DNA from 2 places in the Actinomadura geliboluensis genome. Region 1 is predicted to be linked to the other one. Evidence: riboswitches for the same ligand, from Rfam matches in the RefSeq annotation. Region 1 holds a riboswitch; the other holds the start of a gene.
The links. Region 1 has a riboswitch for thiamine pyrophosphate ahead of thiO (glycine oxidase ThiO). Riboswitches for the same ligand answer to the same signal wherever they lie in the genome.
Positions count from the first base shown of each region.

Region 2: another riboswitch for thiamine pyrophosphate. It lies ahead of thiC (phosphomethylpyrimidine synthase ThiC); the one in region 1 lies ahead of thiO (glycine oxidase ThiO).

Region 1 is NZ_JBICUA010000001.1:473,993-483,649, forward strand. Features, by position in the region: gene ACGFI1_RS02245 (polyprenyl synthetase family protein) at 1-730, shown strand, start outside; gene ACGFI1_RS02250 (carboxymuconolactone decarboxylase family protein) at 808-1,368, shown strand; gene ACGFI1_RS02255 (glycoside hydrolase family 3 C-terminal domain-containing protein) at 1,368-3,509, shown strand; gene ACGFI1_RS02260 (serine/threonine-protein kinase) at 3,602-4,774, shown strand; gene ACGFI1_RS02265 (hypothetical protein) at 4,825-4,986, opposite strand; gene thiE (thiamine phosphate synthase) at 5,057-5,725, opposite strand; gene ACGFI1_RS02275 (Rv2175c family DNA-binding protein) at 5,877-6,251, opposite strand; gene ACGFI1_RS02280 (NAD(P)/FAD-dependent oxidoreductase) at 6,330-7,547, opposite strand; TPP riboswitch at 7,642-7,754, shown strand; gene thiO (glycine oxidase ThiO) at 7,744-8,871, shown strand; gene thiS (sulfur carrier protein ThiS) at 8,868-9,068, shown strand; gene ACGFI1_RS02295 (thiazole synthase) at 9,071-9,657, shown strand, end outside.
Region 2 is NZ_JBICUA010000012.1:310,924-320,580, reverse strand. Features, by position in the region: gene ACGFI1_RS34885 (mannose-1-phosphate guanyltransferase) at 1-447, opposite strand, end outside; gene ACGFI1_RS34880 (CDP-alcohol phosphatidyltransferase family protein) at 444-1,136, opposite strand; gene ACGFI1_RS34875 (sensor histidine kinase) at 1,339-2,502, opposite strand; gene tsaA (tRNA (N6-threonylcarbamoyladenosine(37)-N6)-methyltransferase TrmO) at 2,555-2,977, opposite strand; TPP riboswitch at 3,066-3,179, shown strand; gene thiC (phosphomethylpyrimidine synthase ThiC) at 3,175-4,899, shown strand; gene ACGFI1_RS34860 (TetR/AcrR family transcriptional regulator) at 5,071-5,727, shown strand; gene ACGFI1_RS34855 (metallophosphoesterase family protein) at 5,740-6,576, opposite strand; gene ACGFI1_RS34850 (DUF1838 family protein) at 6,703-7,677, shown strand; gene ACGFI1_RS34845 (anthrone oxygenase family protein) at 7,748-8,251, opposite strand; gene ACGFI1_RS34840 (NAD(P)H-binding protein) at 8,270-9,109, opposite strand; gene ACGFI1_RS34835 (AraC family transcriptional regulator) at 9,192-9,657, shown strand, end outside.

The DNA.
Region 1 (9,657 bases):
GCTGCACCGCGCGCAGGGCTGGCCGGGCGACGCCGAGGCGTTCGGCGGCGGCGCCGCGATCCTGCTCGGCGACCTGTGCCTGGCCTGGTCGAGCGAGATGTTCGAGACGTGCGGGCTCGACGCCGGGCCGCGGCGGCGCGGCCGGGCCGTGTACGACCTGATGCGCACCGAGGTCATGTGCGGCCAGTACCTCGACATGCTGGAGGGCACGCGCGGCGAGGCCACCGTCGCGACGGCGCTGCGCGTGGTGGAGTACAAGAGCGCCAAGTACACGATCGAGCGCCCGCTGCACCTCGGCGCGGTCCTCGCCGGCGCCCGCCCGGACGTGACGGCGGCGCTCACCGGCTACGGCCTGCCGCTCGGCATCGCCTTCCAGTTGCGCGACGACGTGCTCGGCGTGTTCGGCGACCCCGCCGAGACAGGCAAGCCCGCCGGGGACGACCTGCGCGAGGGCAAGCGCACCGTGCTGATCGCCCTGACGCTGGAGCGCGCGTCCGCCGCGCAGGCCGACGCGGTGCTGCGCCGCCTCGGCGACCCCGCGCTCGACCGCCCCGGGGTGGACGAGCTGCGCACGATCATCGAGGAGACCGGCGGGCTCGCCGCCTGCGAGGCGATGATCGAGCACTACCTGCGGGAGGCGGAGCGCAGCCTGGCGGCCGCCCCCTTCACCGCGGAGGCCCGGGAGGCCCTCGGCGAGCTGGCCGTGGCCGCCACCACCCGCAGCACGTAAGTAACTAATGACACAATCCGGCCAAATTTTCCCAGTGGACTAGAACTTTCCCACTGATCGGTGGCAGAAATGTCGCCATGTGCGCCGACACTTCGGGGAACCGCGTCCCGCGCTTCGACCCGCTGCCCGAGGACGCCTGGGACGACGTCCTCAAGGCCGTGGCAGCGACGACCGGGCCGCTGAACGTCTTCACCACGCTCGCCCGCCACCCCGACCTCTTCCACGCCTGGATCGGGCTCGGGTCGATGCTGCTGATGAAGGGGACGCTCACGGCCCGCGACCGCGAGCTGGCGATCATGCGGACGGCGCACCACCGGTCCTGCGCGTACGAGTGGGAGCACCACCGCGGGCTCGCGCGCGGCGCCGGCCTCACCGAGGCCGACATCGCGGCGCTCAGGCTGGACCTCGACGGCCACGGCTGGAGCGACGACGACCGGATGGTCCTCACCGCGGCCGACGAGCTGCACGCGTCCGGCACCCTGTCCGACGCGACCTGGACGGAGCTCGCCACCCGCTTCGGGGAGCGCGAGCTGATCGAGCTGGTCATGCTGATCGGCCACTACCACATGGTCGCCTTCACCCTGAACGCGCTGCGCGTCCAGAACGAGGGACCGGTCCAGAACGGGGAGGGCCGCTGATGCGGACCGGACGGTGGCTCCCGGCGGCGGGCGCGCTCGCCGCGGCGCTGGCGCTGCTCTCGGTGCCCGCGCCCGGTGACGCGCGGGCGGCCGCGGGCCGCTGCGGCGACCCGGCGCAGCGGCCGTGGTGCGACACGGCGCTGACCCCCGACCAGCGGACGGCGCTGCTGCTGCCGAAGCTGACCGCCGACGAGAAGATCGCGCTGCTGGCCTCGGACGATCCGTTCGGCGGCCCGCTCGGCGGGTTCTTCGAGGACGCGCACGCCGACACCAACCGCGGGATCGACCGGCTCGGCGTCCCGCCCGTCTACATGTCGGACGGGCCGGCGGGCGTCCGGCAGGGCAAGGCGACCGCGCTGCCGGCGCCGATCGCGCTGGCAGCCGGCTTCGACCGCGACGCGGCGGCGCTGTACGGCGGGACGGTCGCCTGGGAGGCCCGGCACCGCGGCAACGACCTGATCTTCGGCCCGACCGTGGACGTGCTGCGCACCCCCCGCAACGGCCGGACGTTCGAGGGCTTCGGCGAGGACCCCTACCTGTCCGCGACGCTCGGCGTGCCGTGGGTCAAGGGCGCGCAGGCGCAGGGCGTGATGACGTCGGTCAAGCACCTGGCCGTCTACACGCAGGAGACCGACCGGCTGTCGCTGGGCATGAAGGTGGACCCGCGCACGCTGCGGGAGATCTACCTGCCGCCGTTCGAGGCCGCCGTGAAGGACGGCGGCGCCGCGACCGTCATGTGCGGCTTCGGGAAGCTGAACGACCGCTGGGCATGCCAGGACGACGCCGTCCTCAACAAGATCCTGCGGTCGGAGTGGGGCTTCAAGGGGTTCGTGCCGTCCGACCACACCGCCGCGCAGGACACCGCCGAGGCCGCCAACGGCGGGCTCGACATGGAACTGCCGGTCGGCATGAAGTACAACGCGTTCCTGCTGAAGATGGCCGTCGCGCAGAAGAAGGTCACGCAGGCGACCATCGACGGGCACGTCGGCAACATCCTGCGGACGATGTTCGCGTTCGGGGTGTTCGACCGGCAGGCGTACCCGAACGACCTGTCCCGCATCGACCGGGCGGCGAGCGAGACCGCCGCGCGCCGGATCGAGGAGGGCGGCATCACGCTGCTGAAGAACGACGGCGCCCTGCCGCTGGCGGCGCCGAAGAGGATCGCGCTGATCGGCCGCGCCGCGCGGGAGGCCCCGGGCGGGTTCGGCTCGGCGAAGGTCGTGCCGTTCACCACCGTCAGCGCGCAGGACGGCATCGCGCGCCGCGCCGGGGCCGGGACCGCGATCACCTACCACGACGGCGATGACCGCGCGGCCGCCGCGAACGCGGCGCGCGCCGCCGACGTCGCGATCGTGTTCGCGACCGACAGCCAGGGCGAGTTCTTCGACAAGTCGTGCCTGACGCTGCAGTGCGGCGAACCGCTCCGCGGCGACCAGGACGGCCTGATCACGGAGATCGCCAAGGCCAACCCCAACACGATCGTCGTGCTGAACACGGGCGGCCCCGTGCTGACACCCTGGGCGGGCCAGGTGAAGGGCATCGTAGAGGCGTGGTATCCGGGGCAGGAGGCGGGCAACGCCCTGGCGCGCGTCCTGTACGGGGACGTGGACCCCGGCGGCCGCCTGCCGGTGACGTTCCCCGTGGCGGAGAACGACGCCCCGGCGTCCGGGAACCCCGCGCAGTACCCCGGCGTGAACAAGACCGTCACGTTCTCCGAGGGCGTCCTGGTCGGCTACCGGCACTACGACGCGAAGGGCATCACGCCGCAGTTCCCGTTCGGGCACGGCCTGTCCTACACGACGTTCTCCTACAGCGGGCTCAAGGCGAGCACCAAGGCGGTGCAGGTGACGGTCACCAACACCGGTGACCGCGCAGGCGTGGCCGTCCCGCAGCTCTACATCGGCATGCCCGCGGCGGGTGTGGACGTCCCGCAGCCGCCCAAGCAGCTCAAGGGCTACACCAAGGTCACGCTCGCGCCGGGGCAGAGCACCACGGTGACGTTCCCGCTGTCCGCGCGGTCGTTCTCCTACTGGAACGAGGAGGCGAAGGCGTGGAAGGTCGCGGACGGCTGCTACAAGGTCATGGTCGGTGCATCGTCCCGGCAGATCGCCCAGAAGGGGACTTTGGGGACATGTGGGTAGCGGCGAAGATCCCGGTTCGCCTGTCGTGCGCAGCCGCGGCGCGGTACAAATAGGGAAATCTTCGTCCGTCCCCGCCGAGTCGGAGTCTTCCTGTGCCGCACGACACCTCCCGCGGGAGGACGAACGCCCACGCCGCGCGTCCCACCGCAGCCCGGACCGGGCGCCCCGGACGCGCGACCAAGCCGCGCCCGGCCCCGTCCACCGCCAAACAGCCCGCGAAGCAGGCCGCCAAGCAGCCCGCGGCCAAGCCCGCCGGCGCCAAGCAGGGCCGCGTGGGCCAGGCCCCCGCGGGCCAGGCGCGCCAGGGCGGCGCGTCCCGGCCCGCGCAGGACCGCGACCGCGGGCCCGGCACGCCGCTCGGCCCGGACGACCCGCGCCGCCTCGCCGGCTACACGCTGCTCGCCCGGCTCGGCGAGGGCGGCCAGGGCGTCGTCTACCTCGGCCGCGACCGTGACGGCGGGCTCGTCACCGTCAAGCTGCTGCGCGGCGGCATCGCCGCCGGGCAGCGGGCGCGCAGCCGCTTCGTCAAGGAGGCGGAGGCGGCGCTGCAGGTGTCCGGGCGGCACACCGCGCGCGTCCTGGACGCCGACATGACCGGCGACCGGCCCTACATCGTCAGCGAGTACGTCGAGGGCCCGTCGCTGCAGCAGGTCGTCGCCGACCAGGGCCCGCTGCCCGCCCCGCAGCTGCGCAAGGCCGCGCTGCGGACGGCGGCGGCGCTGGCCGCGATCCACCGCGCCGGGATCGTGCACCGCGACTTCAAGCCCGGCAACGTGCTGCTCGGCCCGGACGGCGCCAAGGTCATCGACTTCGGCATCGCCCGCACCACCGACGCCCTCGGGCCTGCCACCCCGCTGACCACCGGCCCGGTCGGCACGCCCGCCTACATGGCGCCCGAGCAGATCGAGGACGAGCCGGTCGGGCCGCCCGCCGACGTGTTCGCCTGGGGCGCCGCGATGGTGTTCGCCGCGACCGGGCGGCCGCCGTTCGGCACCGGGCCGAGCGCCGCCGTCATGCGGCGCGTCACCTCCCGGCCGCCGGACCTCGGCGACATGCGCGGCCCGCTGCGCGACCTCGCCGCCCGCTGCCTGGACAAGAACCCGGCGGCGCGGCCGACCGCGCCGCAGCTCGTCCGGGCGCTGCGGGACGGCCGCACGCCGGCGCCGAAGCCGCGCCCGAAGCGCATCCCCCGCTACCGCTGGCGGATGATGGTCGCGCTCGGCGCCGTCGTCGTCGCGGGGTTCGCGCTCGGCATGATGTTCTGACCCGCATGAAGTCCTGACCTGCAGGATGTCCTGACCGGGCGCCCGGCCGCTCACCAGTGCGGCGGGCGCTCCTCCAGCAGGCGGGCGTCATCGTCGCCGCCGCCGCGCCACTCGCCCCAGCCGACGTCGGTGTCGTCGGACGTCTGGTCGGGCAGGATCTGCAGGTCGTCGTCCAGTTCGACGGTGCGGTCGTCGTCGGGTCCGAGGCTCATGATCCCCATTGTCGGTGATCGTCCCGCCGCGCCGCACCGTGATCCGGGTCAAACACCGGCCTCGGAACGCTCAGGTCGCGAGCCGGCGCGCGAACTCCGCGGCGGCGGCGCCGGGGTCGTCCGCCTCGGTGATCGCCCGCACCACGACGACGCGGGTCGCGCCCGCGGCCAGCACCGCGTCGAGGGTGCCGAGGTCGATGCCGCCGATCGCGAACCAGGGGCGCGACGGCCGCTGCGCCGCCACGTACTCCAGCAGCTTCGGGCCGGGCGCGGGACGGCCGGGCTTGGTCGGCGTGGGCCACACCGGGCCCGCGCAGAAGTAGTCGGCGCCGGGCTCGGCGGCCGCCGCCGACGCCTGCTCGCCGGAGTGCGTGGACCGGCCGATCAGCACGTCGCCGCCGACGATCTCGCGGGCGGCGGGCACCGGCAGGTCGTCCTGGCCGAGGTGCAGCACGTCGGCGCGGACGGCGTGGGCCACGTCGGCCCGGTCGTTGACGGCGAGCAGCGCGCCGTGCCGCTCGCAGGCCGCCCGGAAGACCTCCAGGTGGGCCAGCTCCCGCCGGGCCTCCAGGCCCTTCTGGCGGAGCTGGACGATGTCGACGCCGTTCGCGAGGACGGCGTCCAGGAACTCCGGCAGGTCGCCCTGCCGCTCCCGCGCGTCGGTGCACAGGTAGAGGCGGGCCCGGCCGAGCCGGGCGCGCAGCGCGACGGCGCGTTCGGAGGGGAGATGCCTGGACACGGCCGGGGCACGTCCTTTCACAAGCTCAGATCATGGCTGGATCGCGGGGCCGCGCGGCGGTGGTTCCGCCGTGCGTCCCCGCGATCGTGTCATGTGCGCGTCCCGGCGGCGCCGCCGGGGCGGGAAGGCGAGGGTCCTGAACTGGGCGGGGCTAGAAGGCGAGGGCTTGGGCGCGGCGGCGGACCTCGGTCCCCCGGTTCTCGGTGAGCGCGTCCACCGGCGTGCCGGGCAGCGTGTCGTCGGCGGTGAACAGCCAGCGGATCGTCTCGACGTCGTCGAACCCGGCGTCCGACAGCAGCGTCAGCGTGCCGGGCAGGCCCTTGATGACCTGGCCGTCCTTGATGAACGCCGCGGGCACCATCGGCTGCCCCTCCCGGCGCACCGCGAGGATCCGGTGCTCGTGGATGAGCTGCTTGATCCGGTTGGGCCGGATCCCGAGCCGTTCGGCGGTCTCGCGGAGGGTGAGCCAGTCGCCGGCGAGGGCGTCGGTCCGGGGGTCGAGTGCGCTGTCAACGGTTGCGTGCATCTGCGTCACGCCCCCTTGCTACCACGCCTTCGGAAGCCTCAAACCCCCTGGACAGCCGTTGCCCGCCGCCGCCGATCGCTATCCGCGAACGGCCTGCCGGACGGGCACGTCCGGGTCGGCGATCGCCGCCGGGTCCACCGGCGTGCCGGCGGCGATCACCCGCCGCGCCTGCACCAGGTCGCGGGGCCGGTCGACGGTGAGGATCGCGTCGAGCCGGTCGCCGGTCAGCCACGCCACCGCCCACTTCCGGCCGGACGGGTCGCCGCGGTGGACGAGCCGCTCGGACGCGACATGGCTGCCCGCGTACTGCACCATGCGGCCGAACTGCTCGGACCAGAAGTAGGGGGCGGCGTCGTAGCGGGCGTCGGCGCCGAGGAGGGTCGCCGCGGCGGTCTCGGGGGCGTTGAGGGCGGTGTCCCAGTGCTCGACGAGGAGCCGGCGGCCGTAGCGCGCCGACCACCAGGCGGCGCAGTCGCCGACCGCGACGATGTCCGGGCGGAGGGCGCCCGGCTCCTCCTCGCCCTCGTAGACGCGGAACGCGCCGTCGGTGACCACGCCGCGCTCGACCAGCAGCCCGGAGCCCGTCAGCCAGGACACCTCCGGGCGGACGCCGACGCCGACCACGACCTCGTCGGCCTCGATCCGGCCGCCGCCGGCGAGGGCGAGGCCGCCCGGCTCGACCTCGGCGACCTTCACGCCGGTGCGCAGTTCGACGCCCGCCTCGGCGTACCAGGGGGCGGTCAGCGCGCCGACCTCGGGGCCGATCGCGTTGGCGAGGGGCGTGTCTGCGGCCTCCACGACGGTGACGCGGCAGCCCTTCTTCGCGGCGGTGGTCGCGACCTCGGCGCCGATCCAGCCCGCGCCGACGATCACGATCCGGGCGCCCCCGGTCAGCCGGGACCGCAGGTCGCGGGAGTCGCCGATGGTCCGCAGCACGTGCTGGCGGCCCTCCCCCGGCAGGGTGACGGGGGTGGCGCCGGTCGCGATGACCAGCCCGTCGAACGGCAGGTCGCCCGCGGTGGTGGCGAGCACGCCGCCGCGCCCCGGCGCGGCGGGCCGCAGCGCGGTCGCGCGCTCGCCGAGCAGCAGGTCGCAGCGCAGCGCGTCCCAGTCGGCGTCGACCGTCGTGTCGTCGGAGTCGCCCGCGAGGACGGCCTTCGACAGCGGCGGCCGGTCGTACGGCCGCTCACGCTCGGCCGACACGAGCGTCAGCGCGCCCTCGTACCCCTTGCTGCGCAGGGCTTCCACGGCGCGCACGCCGGCCAGCCCGCCACCCACGACGATGACCCTGTCCATGAAGGGCAGCCTAATGCGCCGCCGATTTCGGGTGGACACCTGTCCAGGAGTTGGGGGACGCGATCGAGGTCGTAAGGTAGGGAACAGGTAAAACGTGACAGAGCGCGGGAGTCCGGTGCGACCGGGCTGAGAGGGCGGCTGAGCGGGCCGCCGACCGCCGGACCTGATCCGGATCATGCCGGCGAAGGGAGCGCGCATGGAGATCGTGATCGTCGGGGCGGGGGTCATCGGCCTCGCCACCGCCTGGCGGACCGCCGCGGCGGCGGGCGGCGGGGTCACCCTGGTCGACCCGTCCCCCGCGAGCGGCGCCTCGTCGGTGGCGGCGGGCATGCTCACCCCCGTCAGCGAGCTGACCTACGGCGAGGAGCCGCTGCTGCGGCTCGGCCTCGCCTCCCGCGACCGCTACGGCGCCTTCGTCGCCGAACTGGAGGAGCTGACCGGCCGCGGCACCGGCTACCGCACGGACGGGCTGCTGCAGGTCGCGTTCGACGCCGACGACCTGAAGTACCTCGACGACCTGCGCCGCTTCCAGGAGAGCCTCGGCATCCCCGCCGAGGCGCTGACCGGCCGGGAGAGCCGGCGGGCGGAGCCGATGCTCGCGCCCGGCGTGCGCGGCGGGCTGCTCGCCCCCTCCGACGGCTCCATCGACCCGCGCCGGCTCACCGCGGCCCTGCTCGCGGCCTGCGAGCGGACCGGCGTGCGGCTCGTCCGGCAGCGGGCCGCACGCATCGTCGTCGAGGGCGACGCGGCGGCCGGCGTCGGGCTGGACGACGGGACGGTGCTGCGCGCGGACAAGGTGCTGCTCGCCGCCGGGCCGTGGTCCGGCGACCTGGAGGGGCTGCCGCCCGGCAGCGTGCCGCCGGTCCGCCCCGTGAAGGGGCAGGTGATCCGGCTCCGCACCCGTGTCCCGTTCCTGCGCCGCACCACCCGCGGCCTGGTGAAGGGCTCGTCGGTGTACCTGGTGCCGCGCGCGGACGGCGAGATCGTCCTCGGCGCCACCCAGGAGGAGCTCGGCTTCGACACGCGGGTCACCGCGGGCGGCCTGTGGGAGCTGCTGCGCGACGCCCGCGAGCTGCTGCCCGGCATCACCGAGCTGGAGTTCGCCGAGGTCACCGCCGGGCTGCGGCCCGGCTCCCCGGACAACGCGCCGCTGATGGGGCCGTCCGCCCTCCCCGGCCTCCTCCTCGGCACCGGGCACTTCCGCAACGGCGTCCTGCTGGCCCCGGTCAGCGCCGACGTCCTGTCCGCGATGCTGCTGGACCGTCCCGTCCCCGAGGTCGCGGGGCCGTTCGCCCCGGACCGCTTCTCCGAGGTGCCGTCATGAAGGTGACCGTCAACGGCGAGCCGCGCGAGCTGGCCGAGGCCGCGAGCGTGGCCGAGGTGATCGCGTCCGTGACCGCCGCGCGGACCGGCGTGGCCGCCGCGCTGAACGACGAGGTCGTCCGCCGCTCCGCGTGGGAGACCACGCCGCTGCGCGACGGCGACCGGCTGGAAGTGCTGACCGCCGTCCAAGGAGGCTGAGGGTGCAGAAGGACACGCTGGTCATCGCGGGAGAGGAACTGGACTCGCGGCTGATCATGGGCACGGGCGGGGCGCCGAGCATGCACGTGCTGCGGGAGGCGCTGACCGCGTCCGGGACGGCGCTGACCACGGTCGCGATGCGGCGGGTCGACCCGTCCGCGCGGGGCTCGGTGCTGGACGTCCTCAAGGAGTGCGGCATCCGGGTGCTGCCGAACACGGCGGGCTGCTTCACCGCCGGGGAGGCCGTGCTCACCGCCAAGCTCGCCCGCGAGGCGCTCGGCACGGACTGGGTCAAGCTGGAGGTGATCGCGGACGAGCGCACGCTGCTGCCCGACCCGATCGAGCTGGTGGAGGCCGCCGAGCAGCTCGTCGACGACGGCTTCACCGTGCTGCCGTACACCAACGACGACCCGGTGCTGGCGCACCGGCTGGAGCAGCTCGGCTGCGCCGCGGTGATGCCGCTCGGCTCCCCGATCGGGTCGGGCCTCGGCATCCGCAACCCGCACAACATCGAGCTGATCGTCGAGCGGGCGAACGTCCCGGTGATCCTGGACGCCGGGCTCGGCACCGCGTCCGACGCCGCGCTCGC
Region 2 (9,657 bases), on a different contig from region 1:
CTCGTCGTCGACGATGATGATGCCGAATTCGAGGGGGTTGGGGACCCGCTTCAGGCCGATCGTGACGAGCGCGTCGTTCTCCTTGTGGAACCGCACCATGTCGGTGAGGTCGATGTCGGTGAGCGCGTCCCCGGAGATGACGAGGAACCGGTCGTCGCGCAGCGCCTCCTCGGCGTTCTTGACGCTGCCGGCGGTGCCGAGCGGGATCTCCTCCGTCGCGTAGCTCAGCGACATGCCGAGCTCCTCGCCGTCGCCGAAGTAGTTGCGGATCAGCGCGGCCAGGAACTGCACGGTGACGACGGTCTCGGTGAACCCGTGCCGCTTCAGCAGCCGGAGCACGTGCTCCATGATCGGCCGGTTGACGAGCGGAAGCAGCGGCTTGGGCTGGTTGGCGGTCATCGGACGCAGCCGCGTCCCCTCGCCTCCCGCCATCACGACGGCCTTCATCGGGGGGTCTCAGCTCCCTTCTGGTCGCCGGCCGCCGGTTCCGCCCCCGGCCCGGCCCCGTCCGGCCCGGGGCCCGGCCCCGGTTCCGCACCCGGGGACGGGGGCGCGGCGCGGCCGGCCAGCACCAGTTGCCGCGTCTGCGCCCAGTAGAGGACGGCGGCCCACCAGTACAGGCCCGTCCCCCAGATGGCGAAGGACCATCCGGCGACCTTCGCCGCCGTCCCCGCGCCGCCGTCGTGGTCGCCCAGCAGCAGCAGCGGGAACGCGTACAGCAGGCACATGGTGCCCGCCTTGCCGATGAAATGGACGGGCAGCGTGCCGCCGTACCCGAGCCGCCGGATGATCGGCGCGATCGGCAGGATCGCGAACTCCCGCGCGACCAGCACGATCACCAGCCAGAGCGGGATGATGTCGCGGATGGTCAGCCCGACGAGCGTGGCGAGGATGTAGAGCCGGTCGGCGGCCGGGTCGAGCACCATCCCGAGCTTGCTCGTCTGGTTCAGCGCCCGCGCCAGCTTGCCGTCCAGCCAGTCGGACAGGCCGGCGAACACCAGCACGCCGAGCGCCCACCAGTCCGCCTCGACGAGGACGAGCCACAGGAACAGCGGGACGCCCACCAGCCGCGCCATGCTGAGGACGTTGGGCACCGTGAATATCCGGTCCTGCGGGGCCTCTCGCACTGTGCTCACCGACGCGTTCGCCTCCCCTGGTCCCCTTGATCCTGACCCTACCGGTAAGGGGTTGAAAGCCCCCGATGGCGTCCGGCCCCTGAACCGAGGGTGCCCGCCGGCGGCACCGTTCCGGCACCGGCCGGCCGAGTCGGGAGGTTCCCGGCGGACGGGTCGAGCGGGGCGAAGCCCCCGCCGCGGCGCCCGCCCGGCCCGGCGCCGGTCACCGCGGGCTGACCGCGTCGGCCAGCGGAAGGACCGCCGTGACCACGAACCCGCCGCGCTCCCCCGGACCCGCGTCGAGCGTGCCGCCGACGCTGCGCGCCCGCTCGATCATCCCGAGGATCCCGAAGCCGTCCGGCGCGGCCCCGGAGGGCCCGCGGCCGTCGTCGGCGACCCGGACGAGGAGCCCGCCGGCGTCCCGCTCCAGGGTCACCGTGGCGCGCTTCGCGGCGGCGTGCTTGACAATGTTGGTCAGGGCCTCCTGGACGATCCGGTACGCGGCGACGCCGACCTCCGGCGGCAGCCCGGCCGCGAGGCCGCCGTCCGACAGCTCCACGTCGATCCCGCCGGCGCGCGCGGCCCGCACGAGGTCGGCGATGCCGTCCGGTCCGGGCAGCGCCCCGGACGAGCCGACGTCGGTGCCGCGCAGGACCTGCAGGGTGCCGCGCAGCTCGGTGCGGGCGTCGCGGCAGGTGGCCGCGATCGAGCCGAGCGCGTCGGCCAGCTCCGCCCGGTCGAGCGGCCGGTCGCCGCGCACGAGGTGGGCCGCCGCGCCCGCCTGCACGCCGATCAGCGTGATGCTGTGCGCGAGGAGGTCGTGCAGGTCGCGGGCGATCCGCAGCCGCTCCTCGGCGACCCGCCGCCGCGCCTCCTCCTCGCGGGTGCGCTCGGCCCGCTCGGCCCGCTCGGTGATGGTCGCGAGCCGCGCGCGGTGCACCCGCCACACCTGGACGGCGATCACCACCGACACCACGGCCTCGATGACCGCGACCTGCTCGCGGACCGAGCTGCCGCCCGCCCGCATCGCCATCCCGATCACGCACACGGCCAGCAGGAACGCCACGACGCTGAGGACGACCCGCACCCGGCGCCCGAGGACCGCGTAGGCGAACAGCGCGATCACCTCGGCGGGCACGAGCGCGTGGTGCTGGTACTGGGCCAGGTGGTAGGGCAGCACGAGCACGACCAGGGCCACCAGCCCCGGCGCCGGCCACCGCCTGATCACCGCGAGCGGCGCGTGCGCCGCGACCAGCAGCAGCGCGCCGACGGCGTCCAGCTCCCGGACGCCGGGCCACGCCACCGCGGCGGCGGCCGCGACCCCCGCCAGCACCGCCGCGAGCACGGCGTCCGAGACCGTCGCGTTCACCCGGGGCAGCGTCACCACCCGTCCATCTTCCCCGACCTCCGCGATCAGCGCACACCGCCCCTGGCGGGGGCTATGCGCCCGCTTCCCGGGCGAGGATCGGCTTGACGTCCAGGATCGGGGTGCCGTCCAGGGCCTCCAGGTCGCGGACGCGCACGCGGTCGCCCTCCACCTCCAGGATCTCCACGGGGTGGAGCCCGATCGGGTTGGGGCGGTCCGGGGACCGGGTGGCGAACACGCCGCGCATCGGGGTGGACGGGTCGTCGCGCGGGTGCACGCGCAGGACGTCGCGGGGCGACAGGTGCAGCCAGGTCAGCACGAAGACCCGGTCGCCCGGGCGGAGGCCGTCCAGCGCCGGGAGCACGGCCGGCTCGAAGACCAGCCACGCCTCGGGCGCGCCCTCGGTGCCCTGCTTGGGGGCCGACGCCCGGTCCGTCAGCGTGGACGAGACGCGGCCGACCGGGGTGAGCGCGAACTCCTGGTGAGAGTCGATCATGCCCCGATCCTCCCAGGCGTCGCGCGGGCGCGTTCTACCCCGGCCCGGCCGGTTGCGGCAACGGGGGCGGTCCGGGTTAGCGTCGGGGGCGACAGATCGCGGGGGTCCGGCGAACCGGGCTGAGATAGCGGCTGAGACGGCCGCTGACCGCATGAACCTGACCGGGTAATGCCGGCGTAGGGAGAGATCGAGTCGTCATGACACAACGTGTGGTTCCAGCCGCCCGCAAGACCTACCTGCAGGGCTCGCGCCCGGACGTGCGGGTCCCGATGCGGGAGGTGCCGCTCACCAACGGCGACGTCGTCGTCCTGTACGACACGTCCGGGCCGTACACCGATCCGGAGCAGCGGACGGACGTCCGCCGGGGCCTGCCCGCGCTGCGGGAGCCGTGGATCGCCGAGCGCGGCGACACCGCCCCGTACGAGGGGCGGGCGGTGCGGCCGGAGGACGACGGGCGGAAGGCGGCGCCCGTCCGGGAGGACGTCCTGCCGCGGCGGCCGCGGCGCGCGACCGGCGGCGCGGTGACGCAGCGCGCGTACGCGGCGCGCGGCGAGATCACGCCGGAGATGGAGTTCGCCGCCCTGCGGGAGGGGGTGCGGCCGGAGTTCGTCCGGGACGAGCTGGCGGCCGGGCGGGCGGTGCTGCCCGCGAACGTCAACCACCCGGAGGCCGAGCCGATGGTCATCGGCCGGAACTTCCTGGTGAAGGTGAACGCCAACATCGGCAACTCGGCGGTGGCGTCGTCGATCGAGGACGAGGTCGAGAAGATGACGTGGGCGACCCGGTGGGGCGCCGACACGGTCATGGACCTGTCGACCGGGCGGGACATCCACACCACGCGGGAGTGGATCCTGCGGAACTCGCCGGTCCCGGTCGGGACCGTCCCGCTGTACCAGGCGGTCGAGAAGGTCGGCGGAGACCCGGCGGAGCTGACCTGGGAGGTCTTCCGGGACACGGTGGTCGAGCAGGCCGAGCAGGGCGTCGACTACATGACCGTGCACGCCGGGGTGCTGCTGCGGTACGTGCCGCTGACGGCGCGCCGCAAGACCGGGATCGTGTCCCGAGGGGGCTCGATCATGGCGGCGTGGTGCCTGGCGCACCACGAGGAGAACTTCCTCTACACCCGCTTCCGCGAGCTGTGCGAGATCTTCGCCGCCTACGACGTCACCTGGTCGCTCGGGGACGGGCTGCGCCCCGGCTCCATCGCCGACGCCAACGACGAGGCGCAGTTCGCCGAGCTGCGCACCCAGGGCGAGCTGACGAGGATCGCGGCCGAGTACGGCAACCAGGTGATGAACGAGGGGCCGGGCCACGTCCCGATGCACAAGATCAAGGAGAACGTGGACCGGCAGCAGGAGTGGTGCGACGGCGCGCCGTTCTACACGCTCGGGCCGCTGACCACCGACATCGCGCCCGGCTACGACCACATCACCTCGGCGATCGGCGCCGCGATGATCGGCTGGCACGGCACGGCGATGCTCTGCTACGTCACCCCGAAGGAGCACCTCGGGCTGCCGGACCGCGAGGACGTCAAGGCCGGCGTCATCGCCTACAAGATCGCGGCGCACGCCGCCGACCTGGCCAAGGGGCATCCGGGCGCGCAGGCGTGGGACGACGCGCTGTCGGACGCGCGGTTCGACTTCCGCTGGGAGGACCAGTTCAACCTCTCGCTCGACCCGGACACCGCCCGCGCGTTCCACGACGCGACGCTGCCGGCGGCGCCGGCGAAGACCGCGCACTTCTGCTCGATGTGCGGCCCGCATTTCTGCTCGATGAAGATCACCCGGGACGTCCGGCGGTACGCCGACGAGCGCGGGCTGGACGGCGAGGCCGCGCTCGAAGCGGGACTGCGCGAGAAGGCGGCGGAGTTCCGGGCCGCCGGCGGGCGGGTGCAGCTGCCCCTGTCGCCCGGCCCGTCCTGATGTAAGCGCAGGTCGGCGCGGGCCCGGCGCGGACCGTTCCGCGGCGGGCCCGCGCATCCCGGCGGGGCCCGGGGTGCGCGGCGCGGCTAGTATCAAGGGACCGTTCCAAAGCCGCGGATCCCCCCGAATCGCCGCAGGCCCGTCCCCGCCGGGAAAGGACCGACCACTCACGTGACCAGCGACGACACGCCGAAGGCCCCCGCGCGCGCGATGCGCGCCGACGTGCGCCGCAACCGGGCGCGGCTGCTCGCCGCGGCCCGCGAGATCTTCCAGCGCGACGGGGCCGGGGCGTCCCTGGAGGCCGTCGCCCGGCAGGCCGGCGTCGGCATCGGGACGCTCTACCGCCACTTCCCCACCCGCCAGCACCTGCTGGAGGCGCTGCTCGCCGACGGCTACGCGGAACTGGCCGCGAAGGCCCGCGAGCTCCTGGCCGACCCCGCGCCCGGCGAGGCGCTGCTGACCTGGCTGCGCGCGTTCGCCGCGCAGGTGGCGGCGTACCAGGGGCTGGCCGCCGCGGCCGTCGCGTCGCTGCGGGACGAGGTGACGTTGCGGAACGAGATCGCACAGCGGGACGAGATCGCACAGCGGAACGAGAGCACGCTGCGGGACGAGCACTCGGAGCCGGTGCCCTCGCGGCGGGCGATGTGCGAGGCGGCAGAGGCGCTGTTCGCCCGCGCGCAGCGGGCCGGGGAGGCGCCACCGGAGGCGGTGTTCGCCGACGTCCTGTGGCTGACCGGCGCCATCGCGGCGGTCACCGAGCGGGAGCCGGAGGCCGCCGGGCGGCTGCTGTCGCTCGCCGCCGCCGGCATGGTGCCCGGCCGGACGTAGCCGCTTCGCCGGTCAGCTCGTCTCCGGGACGGGCAGGATCCGGCGCGGCCCGCGCGGAGCGCCGCTCCATCTGCGCCATTCGCGCGGGTAGCCGACCGACACCTCGATGTGCGGGATTCCGCCGGTCCAGATCGTCCGGGGGATGTGCAGGTGCCCGTACACGACGGACACGGCGCCGAACCTGGTGTGCCAGTCGGCGGTGCGCTCGGTGCCGCACCACTGCGCGAACTCCGGGTACCACAGGACGCGGGTGGGCTCGCGGACGAGCGGCCAGTGGTTGACGAGCACGGTCCGCGTCCCCGGTTCCAGGGCCGCGAGGCGCTGCTCGGTGTAGGCGATCCGCGCGTCGCACCAGGCGTCCCGCGTGGGGTGCGGGTCGGGGTGCAGGTAGACCTCGTCGGTGCACACGACGCCCGCCTCGTGGGCGATCTCGAGCGCCTCCTCCTTGGTGGACGCACCGTCCGGCCGGAACGTGTAGTCGTAGAAGAGGAACAGCGGCGCGATCGTCACGGGCCCGCCCTCGCCGTCCCAGACCGGGTACGGGTCCTCGGGGGTGAGCACGCCGAGGCCGCGGCACATGTCGACGATGCGCCGGTAGCGGGCCTCGCCGCGCAGCTGTACCGGGTCGTCCTTGACCGTCCACAGCTCGTGGTTGCCGGGGACCCAGAGCACGGCGGCGTACCGCTCGCGCAGCGTGCGGAGCGTCCACTCGACGTCGGCGAACCGCTCGGCGACGTCGCCGGCGACGATCAGCCAGTCGTCCGCGGACCCGGGCCGCAGCCCGTCGACGAACGCGCGGTTCTCGGGGAATCCCACATGCAGGTCGCTGATCGCGAAGACGCCGTCCATCCAGAGATCGTAGGCCCCGGGCGGGCGCCGCGCCGGGGCCCGCTCCCGCCGGCGAGGACGTGACGCCGGGGCCGCGGGGTGCTTGCATGGCGTGATCTCCGTCTCACGAGCCACCGAGGAGTCCGCATGCGACGACCGCTCACGGCCCTGCTCACCGGCGCGGCCGCCGCCGCCCTGCTGTGGTCCGTGCCGGGGGCGGCGGCCGCCCGCCCCGTCTCCGGGCCGTCCGCCCCCGGACCGCTGTACGCGCAGGTCGAGGACCGCGACACCCGCCTCCAGTTGCAGGTCCTCGGACGGCCGGACGGCAAGGACATGCTGTACCGCATCTCCGGCCACGTGTACGCCGACGTGCCGGGCGACGCCCTGGCGCCGCGCCTGCGGCACGGGACGCGGCTGTTCGGGTTCGAGGGCTACAACATCCGGCGCCTCTACCGCGAGCCCGGCACGAACAAGCTGTACCAGCTGAGCCGCGAGGTCGTCTTCTACACCGATCCGCAGGACCCGGCGAAGGTGCTGAGGGAATGGCGCAACCCGCTCGACGGGAGGACGTACCCGCTGGTGCCGGTGAACAACGACGACGTCGACTTCGGGCCGTTCCCCATCACGCCGCAGTTCCGGCTCGGCCCGCTCAAGGACGTCGGGCGCAACCTCGCCCAGGTCTCCGACATCCCGCCGCGCACCGACATCAAGGCCCTGACCGGCGACGACTTCGGCCTTCCCGGCGGCGTCTACACCGCCTGGGAGATGTTCGACTTCTACATCGGGAAGCGGGAGGCGGCGCGGCGGGCGCACGGCGTCCCGAAGGGGGCGATGGAGGTGGTGAACAGCTGGACGCGGTCCAGCCCGTTCGCCCCGTCGATGTGCGTCCCGGAGAAGGACGCCCGCGCCCGGCTCCTCTTCCACGCCCGGAGCTGGACCCTGGACTCGTGGGACGACCTGGAGCCCTGGCTCAAGGCCGAGGTCGAGCGCGACTACCCCCTCTATAAGAAGGCCCCTAACGCGCCAGCACCTTCGGAGACCTCGTGGACGTCCTTCTACCGCAAGCAACTCCAGAACGGCGCCCTCACATGGGCCGAATGGTGCGCGCGGAACGGCAGGTAAGAAACGGCGAAGCGGCCCGCGTCCCCTTCCGCAGGGGCGCGGGCCGCTTCCGCGTTCAGCTGCCTAAGGGTCAGTTGTTCTTGCCCCAGTAGTAGACGCCCAGGCTCATCGCGAGCACGCTCGCCCAGCTGAACACGGCGCGGACGGTGTTCCAGGCGGTCCAGCGGCCGGAGTAGTCCGACCAGAGCTTCGCCGCCTCGGCCATGTCCTTCGGGATCGCGGCGGCGTCCAGGTCGTTGTTCATCGGGATGTTCACGGCGAAGCTCGGGACGAGCGCGCCCACGAAGTAGACGCCCGCCGCGACGAAGAACAGGATCGCCGCCGACTTCTGGTCCAGCGTGAGCAGCAGCACGCCCGCCGCGGCGGCCAGCACCGGGACCAGCAGGAACATCGCCACGAACACCGGGTTCTGGATCTTCTGGTTGATGCCCTGCATCGCGTCGATCGCCGAGCCCGGCCGCGCCGCGTTCAGGCCGGGCATCACGCCGGTCGAGAAGCCGAAGAACGTCCCGGCCATGCCGGCCGCCATGATGAGGGAGAGCGTCACCGAGACGCCCGCGAGTGCGGATTTCATCGTCGTGCCACCTTCGGGTCAGAGGGTCCAGATGCCGCTGTCCGCGGTCTCCCGCGCGTAGTCGGCGAAGTCGCGGGGGGCGCGGCCGAGCGCCCGCCGGACGCCGTCCGCGGGACGGGCGTTGCGGCCGTCCAGGACGGTGGTGAACAGGTACGTGAGGAAGCCGATGACGTCGTCGGGCAGGCCGTGCTCCTTGAGGGCCGCCGCGTAGTCGTCCGCGCTCACCGGGACGAAGGCGATCTCCCGCCCGGCCGCGCGGCCGATCTCCGCGACGGCCTCGGCGAAGGTGAGCGCGCGGGGGCCGGTCACCTCGTAGACCTCGCCCGCGTGGCCGTCCCGGGTGAGCGCCGCGACGGCCACGTCCGCGATGTCGCCGGCGTCCACGAACGGCTCCGGCACCTCGCCCGCCGGGAGGACGACCTCGCCGGCGCGGACGGGGTCGAGGAGGTAGTCCTCGCTGAAGTTCTGCGCGAACCAGCTCGCCCGCACGACCGTCCACTCCAGGCCCGACGCCCGGACGATCCGCTCGCACTCGGCCGCCTCGGGCTCGCCCCGGCCGGACAGCAGGACCACCCGCCGTACGCCCGCCGCCACCGCCTGCGCCGTGAACGCGGCGATGGCCTCCGGCGCGCCGGGGGCCGCCAGGTCCGGGTAGTAGGACAGGTACACCTTCTCGACGTCCCGCAGCACGGGCGCCCAGGTCGCCTCGTCCGCCCAGTCGAAGGCGGGCGAGGCCGCCCGCGAGCCCATCCGGACCGGGACGTCCAGGGCCTCCAGCCGCTCCACCACGCGCCGGCCGGTCTTGCCGGTGCCGCCGAGGACGAGGGTCAGGCCGTTTTCGATCTCCGTGTTCGTCATGCCCTCAAGTCAACCGGCGGGTGCCTTCGGCCACCATCGTTGAGAAGCTCGCCCGCATACGCGAGCGTCTAGGCTGGCCGCCATGGACGCGCTCACCGACCTGCTCGACGGCCCGCGCGCCCGCGGCGCGTTCATGCTGCGGGCGACCCTCGACCCGCCCTGGTCGGTCCGCATCCAGGACGAGGCGCCGCTGACGCTGCTGTCCATGGTCAGGGACGACGCGTGGCTGATCCCCGACGAGGGCGAGCCGCAGCGCGTCGGCCCCGGCGACATGGTCGTCTTCCGGGGGCCCGACCACTACACGGTGAGCGACGACCCGGCCACCGAGCCGCAGATCGTCATCCACCCCGGGCAGCGCTGCACCACCCCCGACGGCACGAGCCTGTCGGAGGCCATGGACCTCGGCGTCCGCGCCTGGGGCAACGACCCGGCCGGGACGTCGGTGATGCTGATCGGCACCTACCAGATGCGCGGCGCCGTCACCGGGCGGCTGCTGTCCGCGCTGCCGCCGATCGCGGTGGTGCGCGGCGACACCTGGAAGTCGCCGC